Regions from separate parts of the Serratia sp. MMO-28 genome, predicted to be linked through region 3. Evidence: predicted binding sites of a transcription regulator. Region 3 holds the regulator's gene; each other region holds the start of a gene.
The links. Region 3 encodes ArgR, which controls arginine synthesis, uptake and breakdown. Its sites were predicted from a motif close to ANTGAATAAAAATACANT; they were not measured.
Positions count from the first base shown of each region.

Region 1: the regulator ArgR is predicted to act here: its motif matches at 2,049-2,066, upstream of argA (amino-acid N-acetyltransferase).
Region 2: the regulator ArgR is predicted to act here: its motif matches at 2,570-2,587, upstream of argF (ornithine carbamoyltransferase).

Region 1 covers NZ_JBBCVB010000001.1:305,077-310,421, reverse strand. The annotation lists tRNA gene WG891_RS01380 (tRNA-Met) at 42-118, shown strand; tRNA gene WG891_RS01375 (tRNA-Met) at 185-261, shown strand; tRNA gene WG891_RS01370 (tRNA-Met) at 325-401, shown strand; gene amiC (N-acetylmuramoyl-L-alanine amidase AmiC) at 494-1,744, opposite strand; gene argA (amino-acid N-acetyltransferase) at 2,100-3,425, shown strand; gene recD (exodeoxyribonuclease V subunit alpha) at 3,455-5,299, opposite strand; gene recB (exodeoxyribonuclease V subunit beta) at 5,296-5,345, opposite strand, start outside.
Region 2 covers NZ_JBBCVB010000050.1:16,301-21,645, forward strand. The annotation lists gene WG891_RS25875 (glycoside hydrolase family 1 protein) at 1-522, shown strand, start outside; gene WG891_RS25880 (PRD domain-containing protein) at 519-1,358, shown strand; gene argF (ornithine carbamoyltransferase) at 1,527-2,546, opposite strand; gene rraB (ribonuclease E inhibitor RraB) at 2,709-3,137, shown strand; gene miaE (tRNA isopentenyl-2-thiomethyl-A-37 hydroxylase MiaE) at 3,186-3,947, shown strand; gene WG891_RS25900 (GMC family oxidoreductase) at 3,952-5,345, opposite strand, start outside.
Region 3 covers NZ_JBBCVB010000002.1:204,428-209,772, forward strand. The annotation lists gene fbp (class 1 fructose-bisphosphatase) at 1-187, opposite strand, end outside; gene mpl (UDP-N-acetylmuramate:L-alanyl-gamma-D-glutamyl-meso-diaminopimelate ligase) at 359-1,738, shown strand; gene yhcN (peroxide/acid stress response protein YhcN) at 2,080-2,343, opposite strand; gene yhcN (peroxide/acid stress response protein YhcN) at 2,461-2,724, opposite strand; gene argR (transcriptional regulator ArgR) at 3,131-3,601, opposite strand; gene mdh (malate dehydrogenase) at 4,067-5,005, shown strand; gene WG891_RS02595 (helix-turn-helix domain-containing protein) at 5,069-5,329, opposite strand.

The DNA.
Region 1 (5,345 bases), on a different contig from region 3:
TGCAACAAAACGCATGGAGAGTATAGTGCGCTTCCATCGGACGCGGGGTGGAGCAGCCTGGTAGCTCGTCGGGCTCATAACCCGAAGGTCGTCGGTTCAAATCCGGCCTCCGCAACCAACCGATACTGCAGCAGCGGTATCAGATAAAAGGTTGGATTCGATGGAAAAACAGGTATTATACGGACGCGGGGTGGAGCAGCCTGGTAGCTCGTCGGGCTCATAACCCGAAGGTCGTCGGTTCAAATCCGGCCCCCGCAACCAACCGATACTGTACCAGCGGTATCATATGAAAGTAGGTTTCGATAATACCAGTATCAAGACGGACGCGGGGTGGAGCAGCCTGGTAGCTCGTCGGGCTCATAACCCGAAGGTCGTCGGTTCAAATCCGGCCTCCGCAACCAATCTTGATAACAGCGAACAAGCACCTTAACGGGTGTTTTTTTGTTTCTAAAATTGGTGAAACCGCTATCAGGTAGGCATCCTTGCCTGCGGCTTAACGGCGAGCCTGCGCTCCACCGTTGGCAAAGTAAGCCTTAATCCCTGCCAGAATAGATTCCGCAACCTGCTGTTGAAAATGGCTGGTACGCAGTTTGCGCTCTTCCTCAACGTTGCTGATAAACGCCGTTTCAACCAGGATTGACGGGATATCCGGGGCCTTTAACACGGCAAAACCGGCCTGATCGACACTTTTTTTATGCAAAGGGTTAATTTTACCCATTCGGCTGAGCACTTCCTTGCCGAATTTAAGGCTGTCATTAATGGTGGCGGTTTGCAGCAAATCAAACAGCGTATGATCCAGATAGCGATCCCCACTCTTACTTACGCCACCAATCTCATCGGCGGCGTTTTGCGTCTGTGCCAGAAATTTGGCGGTATTGCTGGTCGCACCTTTGGTCGACAGGGCGAAAACCGAAGAGCCTCGCGCAGTACGGTTGGTAAACGCATCGGCATGGATGGAAACAAACAGATCGGCGCGCTGCTTACGCGCTTTCGCTACCCGCACTTTCAGTGGAATAAACACGTCTTCATTACGCGTCATAAACACTTTCATGTTCGGCTCACGTTTGATCAGCGTGCTGAGACGGCGCGCAATCTGCAGCACCACATCCTTTTCACGCGTTTTATTCTTACCGATAGCACCAGGGTCTTCGCCACCATGCCCCGGATCCAGCATGATCACCATCGGCCGATCGCGCCCCGCCTTACCGGCCTGGGGGGCTTGCGCCGGTAACGATCGCTCCAGATCCCCTTTGTTGTAATCCTCCAGCAATGCCAGCAGCGGATCATACTCTTCCCCCGTCCCACCTTGGGTAGGATAGAGATCCACCACCAACCTATTGCGGTATTCAGCCACCGGAGCCAGGGTAAACATATTTGGGCTGACGCTTTGCTTAAGTTCCAACACCAATCTGACGGTATTTCTATCAAACTGGCCAACGCGCACCAGCTTCAGGTAAGGATCCTCCTTGCGTACCTGCCGAACCAGCCCTTTAAGTACGCTATTGAGGTGAACACCTTCAACGTCGATCACAATACGATCGGGATCGCTCAATGCAAACTGTTGGTACTTGAGAGGCACGTTGGATTCCAACGTCACGCGGGTGTAGGTCGAAGAAGGCCAGATACGAACGGCAATCACGTGCGAAGCAGCAGCGAAACCTACGCGACTCACGCTCAGCAACCAGGTTGCGGCCACCCCTTGTAACAAACGACGGCGACCCAGATTGTGATTAGCGTTAGGCATACGGCTCCAGCGATGATATCCCCTTCATACTTCAAGTTGCCTGGGTGTTGGCTGCACGTGCTCAACCTAGTCACATAGTTCGCTATGCTCCTAGGGATTTACACGTTTGCCGCCTACAAACAACTCGAATTATTTTGGGTATAACGAGTTAAAAAAAACACCAAAAAGTAAGAATGACAAAAACTTTAACCAATACATCCGGGGCTGTCATCAGGAAATCTTTTTATGTTTTTTCAATTTATTAATGAATTAACTGAGTTAGCCAAGAATTCGACGCAAATTCCTGCTTGCCATCAGGGCAATAAAAGAATAAAAATACAAAAATACCGTATAAATATGCAAAAGAGGTTTTGCCGTGAAGGAACGTAGCACAGAGCTGGTCCAAGGATTCCGTCACTCAGTTCCCTATATTAATGCTCACCGCGGCAAGACGTTTGTCATCATGCTGGGTGGTGAAGCCATCGAACATGCAAATTTCTCCAATATCGTCAACGATATAGGGCTATTGCACAGTTTGGGGATCCGTTTGGTAGTGGTGTATGGCGCACGCCCACAGATTGACAGCAATCTGGCACAGCACAACTATGAGCCGATTTACCACAAGCATACCCGCGTTACCGACGCCCACACGCTGGAGCTTGTCAAACAGGCCGCAGGGTTGTTGCAACTGGATATTACCGCACGGCTTTCGATGAGCCTGAACAATACGCCGCTGCAAGGGGCGCACATCAATGTGGTCAGTGGCAACTTTATCATTGCCCAACCGCTCGGTGTAGATGATGGCGTTGACTATTGCCACAGCGGCCGTATTCGCCGCATCGACGAAGAGGCTATCCATCGCCAGCTCGACAGCAATGCGATCGTACTGATTGGCCCGGTGGCGGTTTCTGTCACCGGTGAAAGCTTCAATCTGACCTCAGAAGAAGTGGCAACTCAGCTGGCCATCAAGCTGAAGGCAGAGAAAATGATCGGTTTCTGCTCATCGCAGGGGGTAACCAATGCGGAGGGGGAAATCGCGCCCGAGCTGTTCCCCAACGATGCGCAAAAGCGCATTGAACAACTGGAAGCAAACGGCGATTACTATTCCGGCACCGTGCGCTTCCTGCGCGGTGCGGTCAAAGCCTGCCGCAGTGGCGTGCGCCGCAGCCACCTGATCAGCTATCAGGAAGACGGAGCGCTGGTACAGGAACTGTTTTCACGTGACGGTATCGGCACTCAGATCGTTATGGAGAGCGCCGAGCAGGTGCGCCGTGCAACGATCAACGACATCGGCGGGATACTCGAGCTGATCCGCCCGCTAGAACAGCAAGGTATTCTGGTGCGCCGCTCGCGGGAACAGTTGGAGATGGAGATCGACAAGTTTACGATTATCGAGCGCGATAACCTGACGATCGCCTGCGCGGCACTCTATCCATTCCCAGAAGAAAAAATTGGTGAGATGGCCTGCGTGGCCGTCCACCCGGATTACCGCAGCTCGTCGCGCGGCGAATTACTGCTGCAGAGGGTGGAAAGCCAGGCGCGGCAAATGGGCTTGCAGAAGTTATTTGTGTTGACCACGCGCAGCATTCACTGGTTCCAGGAACGTGGCTTTACCCCAGCCGAAGTGGACGTGCTGCCGATGCAGAAACAGGCGCTGTATAACTATCAGCGCCGTTCAAAGATCCTGCTGGCCGATCTGTAACCGTTTTATGGGCGCTGTATCACAGCGCCCTACTCTCCTGCCTGCAACCGTTCCGCCAGCCCGCTACGGCGCTGCGTCGGGGTGCGAATGGCGCTCAGCAAAACCTTGTCCGTAGCGTAAAGTGAAAGCTGCTGGCGTGCACGGGTAATGGCGGTATACACCAGCTCACGGGTCAGCACTGGCAGATAATGATTCGGCAGCACCAGCAGCGTATGGTCAAACTCCGATCCCTGCGATTTATGCACCGTCATCGCATACGCGGTTTCATGTGCCGGTAAACGGCTCGGCTGCACCGATTTAATACTGCCGTCCGGTAGCTGGAAATGCACCCGCAGCTCACCTTCAGCACCGGGCAAGGCGATACCGATATCACCGTTGAACAACCCCAGTGCGCTATCGTTACGGCCAATCATCACCGGCCGCCCCAAATACCAACGCCCTGCGGGGCCAGGGTTACGGCGGATCAACCCCGCGCGCTGCAACCCGCTTTCAATGCGTTCATTCAACCCGGCGACGCCAAATGGCCCTTCACGCAAAGCACACAGCACCTGAAAACGGCCAAAGGCTTCCAGTACTGTCGCAGCATCAGCCCCTGCGGCGACCCGTTTGAGATAATCACGGTATCCCACCACACAGGCATCCAGCAGTTGCTGATAATCCTCGGTTTCTGCCAGTGGATAACCAGCCACATCCGCATAGCGGCCATTTAACGCCGCCATCGCCTGCTTGCCATCCCCCGCATTCACGGCCAAGGCTAACTGGCCAATGCCGGATTTGGCATCAAACCGATAGCTCTTGCGCAGCAGGCACAGGCTGTCGCGCACGGCAGCCCCCACAGGCTGCCCCTGTAGCGCATAACCCGTCAAGCGAGCCAACTGCGCGGCTCGCTCTGCGCTGTAGCCCTGTTCGGCAAAACGACAGATATCCCCTAGCACCGCCCCTGCTTCCACCGAAGCCAACTGATCGCGGTCACCGAGGAATATCACCCGCGCTTCAGGTGGCAAAGCGGCAATCAGCCGTGCCATCATCGGTAAATCCACCATTGATGCCTCATCCACCACCAATACGTCCAGATGCAGCGGATTCCCACGGTGATAGCGCATCCGCTGGCTGTTGGGCTGCGCTCCCAGCAGACGATGCAAAGTGGCGGCTTCCACAGGGAAAAGTGCCCGCTGCTCCGGCGTCAAAGGGAGTTGGCGGCTGGCGGTGCCCAATGATTCCGTCAACCGTGCCGCCGCTTTACCCGTTGGTGCAGCAAGCTGGATACGCAAGCGCGTATCGCCGCCAAGTTGTACCAGTGCCGCCAGTAATTTGGCTACGGTGGTAGTTTTACCGGTACCCGGCCCGCCAGAAATAACGGCAATGCGGCGGGTCGCCGCCACGGCCGCAGCGATCTTCTGCCAGTCCGCTTCATCTGCCGCCTCGCCAAACAGCTGATCGAGGATCGCGCGTAGCTGCCCCTCTTCAACGGCTTGTGGCACCGCATCGCGACTGATAAAAGCCGCAACTTCCCCCTCGCTTTGCCACATGCGCTGTAAATACAGCCGTTGCTGCTGCAGCACCATCGGCGTGGCTGAGTTGCCATCACTTACCGCTGCCGATGACGCCAGGCGTTGTTGCCAACGAGCCAAATCCGGTTGCCCCGCGGCCTGCCATGCGGCCAATGCCAGCTCTGGCTGGCGGCCGTTGAACAGGTTTTCCGGTGACAACTGATCCAACAGCAGGCAAACGTGACCGGCTCCCGCCTCTGCGCTCAGACAGGCCGCTGCCAGCAGGAGCTCCGGCTCATCATGACCGGCAACAATCTGGGCAAAATGCACATCCAACGGGCGCAATGCGCCCAACATCAGCGCCTGATTCAGGATCTCAATCATTGCCCCTCCTCTACGCTGCTGGCAGTGCCGCTAAACAGACGATCCA
Region 2 (5,345 bases), on a different contig from region 3:
ATTGCCGCCAGCCGAGGCGACGGTGGGGATGTGGTGTCCCGCGCGGGCGACCAGCAAATTATGCTGGGCGAAGAGGGGGTTTATCGTCCGGCGGAAAACCCATGGGTCGACAAAACGCCGTACGGCTGGGTGGTCGACCCGGTGGGGCTGCGTCTAACGCTGCGCAAAGTGTGCGAGCGCTACGGTCTGCCGATTCTGATTAGTGAAAACGGCATGGGCGCGCCGGACAAGCTGGAACATGACGGGAAGGTGAATGATGCTTACCGCATCGCCTTCTTACAGGCACATATTAAGCAAATGCGGCTGGCGATTGCCGACGGCGTCGAGCTGATGGGCTATTGCCCGTGGGCGGCGATTGACGTGGTCAGCACTCACCAGGGATACGCCAAGCGCTACGGTTTTATTTATGTCGATCGCGGCGAGGATGATCTGAAGAGTTTGCAAAGGATCCGTAAACGCAGTTTCTGGTGGTATAAGGAGGTCATCGCGCAAAACGGCAACTACAACGAGTCTCAGAGATGATTGTTCAGAAGGTGCTTAATAATAGCCTGGTGCTCTCTATGGATGACGATAACAGGGAGGTTATCGTCATGGGTAAAGGTATTGGCTTCAACAGCAGACCCGGGGATGAGATTGCCCCGGAGAAGATAGAGAAGCTGTTCGTAACCCAGGTGCTCGGCGCGCGCAGCGGCTATCTTGAGGCGCTCTCCGCCATCCCGGACGAGGTCATCGAAATGGCCGCGATGATTATTTCCCGCGCTAATATGCAGCTTGCCAGTAAAGTTCGCGAGCAGATTTTCTTTACCCTCGCCGATCACCTCACCTTCGCCATCGAACGCAGCCGCAAAGGGATCGCCATTCAAAACCGCCTGCTGCCGGAAGTCAGGCGGTTTTATCCGCAGCAGTTCCGCGTCGCCAGCGAGGCGGTGACGATTATTCTCCAGCAGTACGGTATTGAACTGCCGGAGGAGGAAGCCGGAAATATCGCTTTTCATCTGGTTAACGGCCAGAGCGAGGGCGACGACGTGGCGCAGACCATGCATTCGGTGAAAATGCTGAAGGATATTTTTAACCTCATTCAGTATCACTTTAAGCAGCAAATAGACACCGAATCGATTAACTACTCGCGCTTTCTGGTCCATATGCAGTTCTTTTTCCAGCGTTTACAGGAGGGAGAACTGGACGGCGCGAGGGACAGTTTTCTGCTGGTGCAGGTGATTAAGGAGTATCCGGATGCCTACCGCTGCGCGCTACTGATCCGCGATTACGTCAAGATCCAGCTCGATATCACCCTTGGCGGGAACGAACTGCTGTGGCTCACCGTTCATCTGGTGCGGATTGCTGGCCTGGATGCGTGAGTTTGTTCACGAATAGGAGAGCATGAAAAAGGCCTGGTGGGATCCTGCCCTGGGGCGTACACGCAGTACGTGAGGGTTGTGAGCACTTCCCAGGGACAAAATAGCAATAACATAGCCCAATGAGATGGGCTCTTTAGTCTGGCGATGGGGCCTTTCAGCGCAATATCATCACAACACCTTGCTCAGCGTGGCCACCATCACCGCCTTGATGGTGTGCAGGCGATTTTCTGCCTGATCGAACACCACGCTGTGGGCAGATTCGAATACCTCGTTGGTGACTTCCATCCCACCGTGCAGGCCGTACTGTTCGGCCATCTGCTTGCCCAGGGTGGTTTGATCGTCGTGAAACGCGGGCAGGCAGTGCAGGAATTTCACCTGTGGGTTACCGGTGAGTTTAACCATCGCCATATTAACCTGGTAAGGCAACAGCTGAGCAATACGTTCCTGCCACACCTCTTTCGGTTCGCCCATCGAGACCCAGACGTCGGTATACAGGAAGTCGGCACCTTTCACCCCTTCGGCGATATCTTCCGTCAGCGTGATTTTGCCGCCGGTCTGCTGCGCCAGCGCCTGGCATTCTGCCACCAGTTCCGCCTGCGGCCAGCAGGCTTTAGGTGCCACCAGGCGCAGATCCATGCCTACTAACGCAGCAGCTTCCAGCAGGGTATTGCCCATATTGTTATGCGCGTCACCGATGTAGGCGAATTTCACTTCGCTCAGCGGTTTGTTGGGCAAATGTTCACGTACGGTGAGCAGATCTGCCAGCAACTGGGTGGGGTGAAACTCGTTGGTTAAGCCATTCCACACCGGGACACCGGCGTGGTTTGCCAGCGTTTCCACCAGGTGCTGGCCAAAGCCGCGATACTGAATACCGTCGTACAGGCGGCCCAGCACGCGAGCGGTGTCTTTCATCGACTCTTTATGGCCGATCTGGCTGCCGCTTGGGCCAAGATAGGTGACCTGCGCCCCCTGATCGAATGCGGCAACTTCGAAAGAGCATCGGGTGCGGGTTGAGTCTTTTTCGAAGATGAGCGCGATGTTTTTGCCTTGCAGGTAGCGGGTTTCCTGGCCTTGCTTTTTAGCCTGTTTTAAATCGGCAGCCAGTTGCAGCAGAGACTGGATCTCGGCGGGGGTAAAATCCATTAACCTCAGAAAGTGACGATTGTAAAAGGGGTTCATCTGGTTCATCTCCATATATCCCTAACGTTTTAATTGAATTAAAATTCACTTTATATGTATGAATATTCAATTTCAACCCCAAGAAAGAAATCTTTCACGTTTATCATGGCAGCAGTGACACTGGTGTGTGAAAATAGAGGTATTGAAAGCCATTTTATTGAGGATAGAGGCATGGCAAACCGCGAATTGCTGGAAGAACAACGTGAAGAAACCCGCCTGATCATCGAAGAACTGCTGGAAGACGGCAGCGATCCGGATGCGCTCTACACCATTGAGCACCATTTCTCTGCCGAAAAGTTTGAAGTGCTGGAGCAGGCCGCGGTTGAAGCCTTTAAGCTGGGCTACGAAGTGACCGATGCCGAAGAGCTGGAAGTGGAAGATGGCTCACTGGTGATGTGCTGCGATGTGATTAGCGAAGTCGCGCTGAATGCCGAGCTGATCGACAGCCAGGTGGAGCAACTGGTGGCGCTGGCAGAAAAATGCGGCGTCAACTACGACGGTTGGGGCACCTACTATGAAGATCCGAACGGTGAAGATGGTGAGGATGACGACGAAGACGGCGAATTTATCGATGAAGACGACGACGGTAAGCGCCACTAATTAATCTCTGGGCCGGGTTCCCGGCCCTTTGCTCCTGTATAAGCTCAAATGACATACCATTCTTTGTTAGCCCCAATTCTGAATTTCCTGCATTGCGAAACCCCCGATGGCTGGATTGACGCGGCGCGCCGCGCGGAAAACCTGCCGCTGTTGCTGACCGACCATATGGTCTGCGAACTGAAAGCCGCACAAACCGGCATGTGGCTGATCCGCCGCTACGTGGCGGACAAAGAGAGTGGCGATGCGTTGCTGGCACTGCTGAAGCCTTACGAGGCTTTTGTACACGAAGAGCAGGGCGTGCCGGAGGCGTTGTTCCGCCAGAGCGCCTTTACCAAGAAGATCCTGCCGAAAAACGGTTCGGCTTACGGGCAGGATCTGGTGGATAAGATGGTGCTACTGATTAAGGAAGAACTGCATCACTTCTCGCAGGTGCTGGAGATCATGCAAACGCGGCAGATCCGCTATAAAAAGATCACCGCTAGCCGCTATGCCAAAGGCATGATCCGCGAAGTGCGTACTCACGATCCGGCTACCTTGATCGACAAGCTGATCTGTGGTGCTTATATCGAAGCCCGCTCCTGTGAGCGTTTTGCCAAACTGGCACCGTTTCTCGACGATGAGCTCAACCGGTTTTATGTTTCGTTACTGCGCTCTGAAGCGCGCCATTATCAGGATTACCTGACGCTGGCGCAGCAGATTGCCGGTGATGATATCAGCGAACGTGTGGCGCATTTTGGCCGCGTTGAAGCCGAACTGATCCAATCGCCGGATAACGAGTTCCGTTTTCACAGCGGCGTGCCGATGGGGTGAGAAATTACGCTCTCTCGCCCAAAATCAAATCCACCGCCCTTTCCGCCAGCATAATGGTCGGAGCGTTGGTGTTGCCGCTGGTAACCTGCGGCATAACCGAGCAGTCCACCACCCGCAGGCGTTCGAAGCCATGCACGCGCAGCTGCAGATCGGTCACCGAGTCCACTGGCGACTGGCCCATGCGGCAACTGCCCACCGGGTGATACACCGTCTTACAGAAGTTACGCACGAACTCCTCTAACTGCAGGTCGTCGTTGGTCCACTGTGGCTGCGGCATCAACAGTTCTTTAATCAGCGGCTTCAGCGCGGCGGTTTCTAAGAAGCGCAGGCCGAACTTCACCGCCCGTACGCTGCCAGCCAGATCGTCCGTGTGGCCGAGATAGTTAGCCTGTAGCTTGACCGGATCGCTTGGGTTACGGCTGCGCAGCTGCACTTCGCCACGCGCTTTGGGCTGCAGATAGCCGACTTTCAGCGTCATGCCGTGGATCGCGGGCAGCGGTTCGCCGGGCACGTCGTCCCAACTGTCCAGCAGCGGCAGGAAGTGGATTTGCACGTCCGGCCGACCATCGCCCCGGCTGTCGGTAAAGGCGGCACCTTCGAGCACGTTGGAGCTCAGCACGCCGCTGCGGAACGCCAGCCACTCGGCGCCGTGGCGCAGCGCCTGCCAACCGCGATCGGCACCAAACAGGCTGACAGGTTCGCGGGTGCTGACGTTGATCGACATATGCAGGTGATCGTGGAAGTTTTTGCCCACCGGCAGATCTGCAAGTGAGGTAATGCCCAAGGATTCCAAGTGTTCGCGCGGACCAATACCGGACAACAGCAAAATCTTCGGTGAACCCACCGCGCCAGCGCTGAGGATCACTTCCTGACTGGCCCGCGCGGTGATTTCACTGCCGCCGTTCTGGCTGTAAATCACACCGGTCGCCACGTTGTTTTCGAGGGTGACACGATGCACCAGCGCATTGAGTTTCACCACCAGCCGCGAGTTATCACGCACTGCTTTCAGATAGGTGCGCGCAGTACTGGCGCGTTCGCCCTTGTGGGTCGTGGTCTGATAGAAGCCGACGCCATGCTGGCTTTCACCGTTGAAGTCGTTGCGGTAGGGCAGGTTCAGCTCCTGGCCTGCGCGGATGAACGCCATACTGAGCGGGTGCCGATAGCGGTTCTCGCTGACCGGCAGCAGCCCGTCACCGCCGTGATAGCCGTCGGACAGGCTCTCGTTGGCCTCGGCACGTTTAAAGTAAGGCAGGACGTCCTGATAGCTCCAACCGGTGCAACCGAACTTTTCCGCCCAGTCGTCGTAATCCTGCTGTTGACCACGGATGTAGATCATACCGTTCACCGAGCTGCTGCCACCCAGCACTTTGCCTTGGGCGATCTGCATACGGCGGTTGT
Region 3 (5,345 bases):
TCTGAACTTCGCCCTGTACGTTGGAAATGCCGCTGGTGCCCAGAATATCAACCAGACCGGCCTTGTTGATATCGCGGTGGATGATTTTGGCACCCAGTTTAATTGCAGAAAGTAGCGCAGTCAGCTCGCCGGTGGCGTGAGAGAAGTCGTGCTGTTTCTCGACGATAAATTCGCCTAACGTTTTCATGACACAATCCCTGAATCTACGGATGGATAGCGGTTTGTTAACAAACCGCCAACGTTTTCGCTAGCCAGTGTAGCCCAAAGCATTACGCCATTCATAGGCAAATCCATTTCTTCTCGGCGATTCTGAGCGTTAGAATAAGCACTAAATCGATGCACTTAAATGAGAAACCTAATGCGCATACATATTCTTGGGATCTGCGGCACCTTTATGGGCGGGTTGGCAATGCTGGCGCGTTCGCTTGGGCATGAGGTTACCGGCTCAGATGCCAACGTCTATCCTCCGATGAGCACGCTGTTGGAAAATCAGGGGATCGATCTGATCCAGGGTTACGATCCTGCACAACTGGATCCCGCACCGGATCTGGTGATTATCGGCAATGCGATGACCCGTGGTAATCCTTGTGTGGAAGCGGTGTTAGAACTCGGCATTCCTTACGTTTCTGGCCCGCAGTGGCTGCACGATCACGTGTTGCGCGATCGTTGGGTGCTGGCAGTGGCCGGGACGCACGGTAAAACCACTACCGCCGGGATGGCGACCTGGATCCTGGAGGCCTGTGGCTACCAACCGGGCTTCGTGATCGGCGGCGTGCCGGGTAACTTTGATGTTTCTGCTCGTCTCGGTGGCAGCCCCTTCTTCGTGATTGAGGCTGATGAGTATGACTGTGCCTTCTTCGATAAACGCTCCAAGTTTGTGCATTACAGCCCGCGTACGCTGGTCATGAACAATCTGGAATTCGATCATGCTGATATTTTTGACGATCTGAAAGCGATCCAGAAGCAGTTCCACCATCTGGTGCGCCTGGTGCCGGGGAAGGGCAAAATCATTCTGCCGGACAATGACGCGCATCTGAAACAGGTGATGGCGATGGGATGCTGGAGCGAGCAGGAACTGGTGGGTGATGAGGGAGCCTGGCGTGCGCACAAGCTGACCCCGGATGCCAGCCATTATGAGGTTTTCCTCGATGGTGATAAGGTCGGCGAGGTGAACTGGGCGCTGGTGGGTGAACACAATATGCATAATGGCCTGATGGCGATCGCGGCCACCCGCCACGTTGGCGTGCAACCCGCCGATGCCTGCCGCGCGTTGGGTGATTTCATTAATGCTCGCCGCCGCCTGGAACTGCGTGGCGAAGCCAACGGTGTGACTGTTTATGATGACTTTGCTCATCACCCGACCGCCATTCTTGCCACGCTGGCCGCACTGCGCGGCAAAGTGGGGGGCAGGGCGCGAATTCTGGCCGTATTGGAGCCCCGTTCCAATACCATGAAGATGGGGATCAGTAAAAACGAGCTGGCACCTTCGCTGGGCCGCGCTGATGAAGTGTTCCTGTTCCAACCACACCACATCCCCTGGCAGGTAGCCGAAGTGGCCGATGCCTGTGTGCAACCAGCGCATTGGAGCGCCGATCTCGATACGCTGATGGAGATGATTGTTAAAACGGCACAGCCGGGTGACCATATTCTGGTGATGAGCAACGGTGGGTTTGGCGGTATTCATGACAAACTGTTGGCGGCGTTGGCAAAAAAGGCCGAGCCGAAAGAGGATTACTGAGAGGTTTGCCTGCCATCTAGCAACCTTAGGCCGCGAATGCGGCCTGAGGTTGATGACAAAGTAGCTTTTAAACCCGAGATACTCGGGCCTAGCGCACCGAGGGGCGCTCCGGCGGCTTACGCCGCTACGACCCCTTCGGCACGCTCTCCCTAATAACGGGCTTTGTCAGCAGTCTGGGGCCGCGAATGCGGCCTTTTTTATCGGGATAAAAAAGCCCTCGCAAGCGAGGGCAATAATGTTCGTCGCATAAAACGACGAGGTTTTCTAGGAAATAGGCATTTATCTTGGAACTCGGCAGTGGCAATGACGAGGGTAGTTCAGTAAATGCGCTCTCTTAGTGATTACTTGTAAATTTCTGCTGTCGCGTGCCAGTTGCCATTTTCATAGGCTTCGATGATGCGATAGGCTTTGGCACCCTGCTGATCGGCTTTATCAGACAGTGCCTGGCGGATATCAGAAGGTGCACCGGCTACGCCGCTCACGCTGATGGTGCCTACAGGTTGCAGAGCGCTTGCTTGGGCATCATTCACCAGATTAGCGGCAGAAGCGCCGAAAGAAACGGCAGAGAGCAGGCTAAGCGCAGCGATGGTTGTTTTCATGTTCATGAGGTTAACTCCTTAATTGTTTACAGATAACAGTCTGGAAGGGCTTTACAGCGTTTTTTATACTTGAAGACCGTTATCCGGGCAGAGTGATTACGCATTAGCACGTAATACATTGTGTTATTTATAAATTTCTGCGGTGGCGTGGAAGTTGCCTTCGCTGCGCGCTTCGATCACACGATAAGCGGTGGCACCTTTGGCATCCGCTTTGGCAGACAGCGCCTGACGGATATCTGAAGGTGCTGTACCAACGCCACTCACGGTGATGGTTCCTACAGAATGCAGTTTTTCGGCCTGAGGTGCATCAATGGATTGTGCTGCAAATGATCCAAAAGAAAGCACGGAGAGAAGGCTGAACGCTGCAAGGGTGGTTTTAATTTTCATGATTTGGCCTCTTGGTATTCTTTTATTAGATCCAATGAACTGTGATTTACATCACGAAATGAGTATACATCTAGTAACTGAGAAAATTAATAGTCAGCTAACAATTTCTAGTGAAACTTTATTTGTTCATTGCTGTTTTTAATAGCGCAATGGAATAAAAATCGATGATTAAATGAGCTGTTAATGTTAAATTTATGTAACTTCAATGGGATGAGTGCTTTTGACTAAAAGTGCGGAACATCACAGATACTACTGATTGCCCACACGCAATTGTCATTGGGATATGCTGTAAGTCGGCAAATAAGCAGTTTTAAACGTGGGGGGGAATGTTGAGGGGCGAGCGTTATGTCTAGAAAACGTTAACAAAATACGGCCTGCGCCAGCCCTATTTTGTTAACGGCATGCATCATAGTTCTTGTTCGAACAGCGTGAGAATGGCTTCAAAGAGTTGGCGTGTGGTAAATGTGCTGGCGGGGGTCACGAAAATCGTATCATCACCGGCGATCGTTCCCAAGATACCTTCGGATTTGCCCAATGAATCCAGCAAGCGGGCAATTAACTGTGCGGCGCCTGGGCTGGTATGGATCACCACCATGGCGTCATTGTGATCGACATCCAGTACCAGATTCTTCAGCGGGCTGGTGGTGGTAGGCACCCCGAGTTCCGCCGGCAGGCAGTAAACCATCTCCATTTTGGCATTGCGTGTGCGCACTGCGCCGAACTTGGTCAGCATGCGAGACACTTTGGATTGGTTAATGTTTTCGAAGCCTTCTTCTTGCAGCGCTAAAACGATCTCGCCTTGAGAACTGAATTTTTCTTCTTTCAATAACGCTTTAAACGCCTTGATCAGGTCTTCCTGCTTTGCGGGATTACGCATTTTGCACCGTGGAATGTTGAGAATAGAGATTATTATTATGCATATAAATGAATTTTTATGCAATGTTGCAATCAGGAACGCCATGGAACAGGGCAGGGAAAATCAGGAGAGGGCGGCATTTTAACAAAGTCCGCACCTCATGAATATGCCCTTTTGACGCAGGAAACGAGTCAGCTTTGCGGTAAAGAAAATGTTATTAAAATGATGTTGTTCTGATGTTATGTAAGGGTGTAATGTAACGGTCGGTTAACTCGCCAGTGAAGATCCTCGCACAATTTTCGATTAGTGTGCGCTATGCCCTTAATGCGTAAGCTATTTAATCTAAAATGATCGCGACATCGGCCATTTTATTGCGCCAGCTCTAAAACCGACTGTTAATAGGTTGTTTTTAAAGGTGTAATAAATTAAGGTCCGAGCCAAAGAATTCACGGCGCTTTTATATTTAAGATAATAAAGGAGTATAGGATGAAAGTTGCAGTTCTCGGTGCTGCTGGCGGTATCGGCCAGGCCCTCGCCCTTCTACTCAAAACCCAGCTTCCTTCAGGTTCTGAACTCACCCTCTATGATATTGCCCCCGTTACCCCAGGCGTTGCCGTTGACCTAAGCCACATTCCAACCGCAGTGAAAATCAAAGGCTTCAGCGGTGAAGATGCGACTCCTGCGCTGCACGGTGCTGATGTGGTGCTGATTTCTGCCGGTGTTGCACGTAAGCCAGGCATGGATCGTTCAGACCTGTTTAATGTGAACGCCGGTATCGTGCGCAACCTGATCGAGCAAGTGGCTAAAACCTGCCCGAAAGCCTGCATCGGGATTATCACCAACCCGGTGAATACCACGGTGGCGATTGCTGCTGAAGTGCTGAAGAAAGCCGGTGTTTACGACAAGAACAAACTGTTTGGCGTTACCTCGCTGGACATTATCCGTTCCAACACCTTTGTGGCGGAGCTGAAAGGCAAAAAGCCGGAAGAGCTGGAAGTGCCGGTTATCGGTGGCCACTCTGGCGTGACCATTCTGCCACTGTTGTCGCAGATCCCTGGCGTGAGCTTTACCGCGCAGGAAGTGGCTGACCTGACCAAACGCATCCAGAATGCGGGTACCGAAGTGGTTGAAGCCAAGGCCGGTGGCGGTTCCGCAACCCTGTCTATGGGCCAGGCGGCGGCTCGTTTCGGCTTGTCTCTGGTGCGCGCACTGAGCGGCGAGAAAGGCATTGTGGAATGTGCCTACGTTGAAGGCGATGGCAAATATGCCCGCTTCTTCGCACAACCACTGCTGTTGGGCAAAAACGGTGTTGAAGAACGTAAAGACATCGGTTCGCTGAGCGCGTTCGAACAGCAAGCGCTGAACGAAATGCTGGACGTACTGCACAAAGATATCGAGCTGGGCGAAAAGTTTATCAATAACTGATAGCGCCAGTGCGTTAAGCCTGTAAAAGCCGCCGGAACAACAGTCCGGCGGCTTTTTTTCGTCTCATGATTTGATACGACTCTTTCGATCCAGCAGACGCTGGGTGTGCGGATCAAAATACCGGCTTGGCCAAATCTCCGCAGGATGAACATTCAATGCGTCGGCAATCAGCCATTCTCCCTTCGGCCAAGGGCGTGACAGCGCATTGGCGAGGGTGGATGAGCTTAATCCTGCCTGGCGTGAAACCGCTGCCAACGTTGTACCTCTCTTCTTCAATGCCGCTATGACGTCTGCCGGATGCCAGTCTGGGTTCCGTGAATTCATGTTTACATTCCTTTTT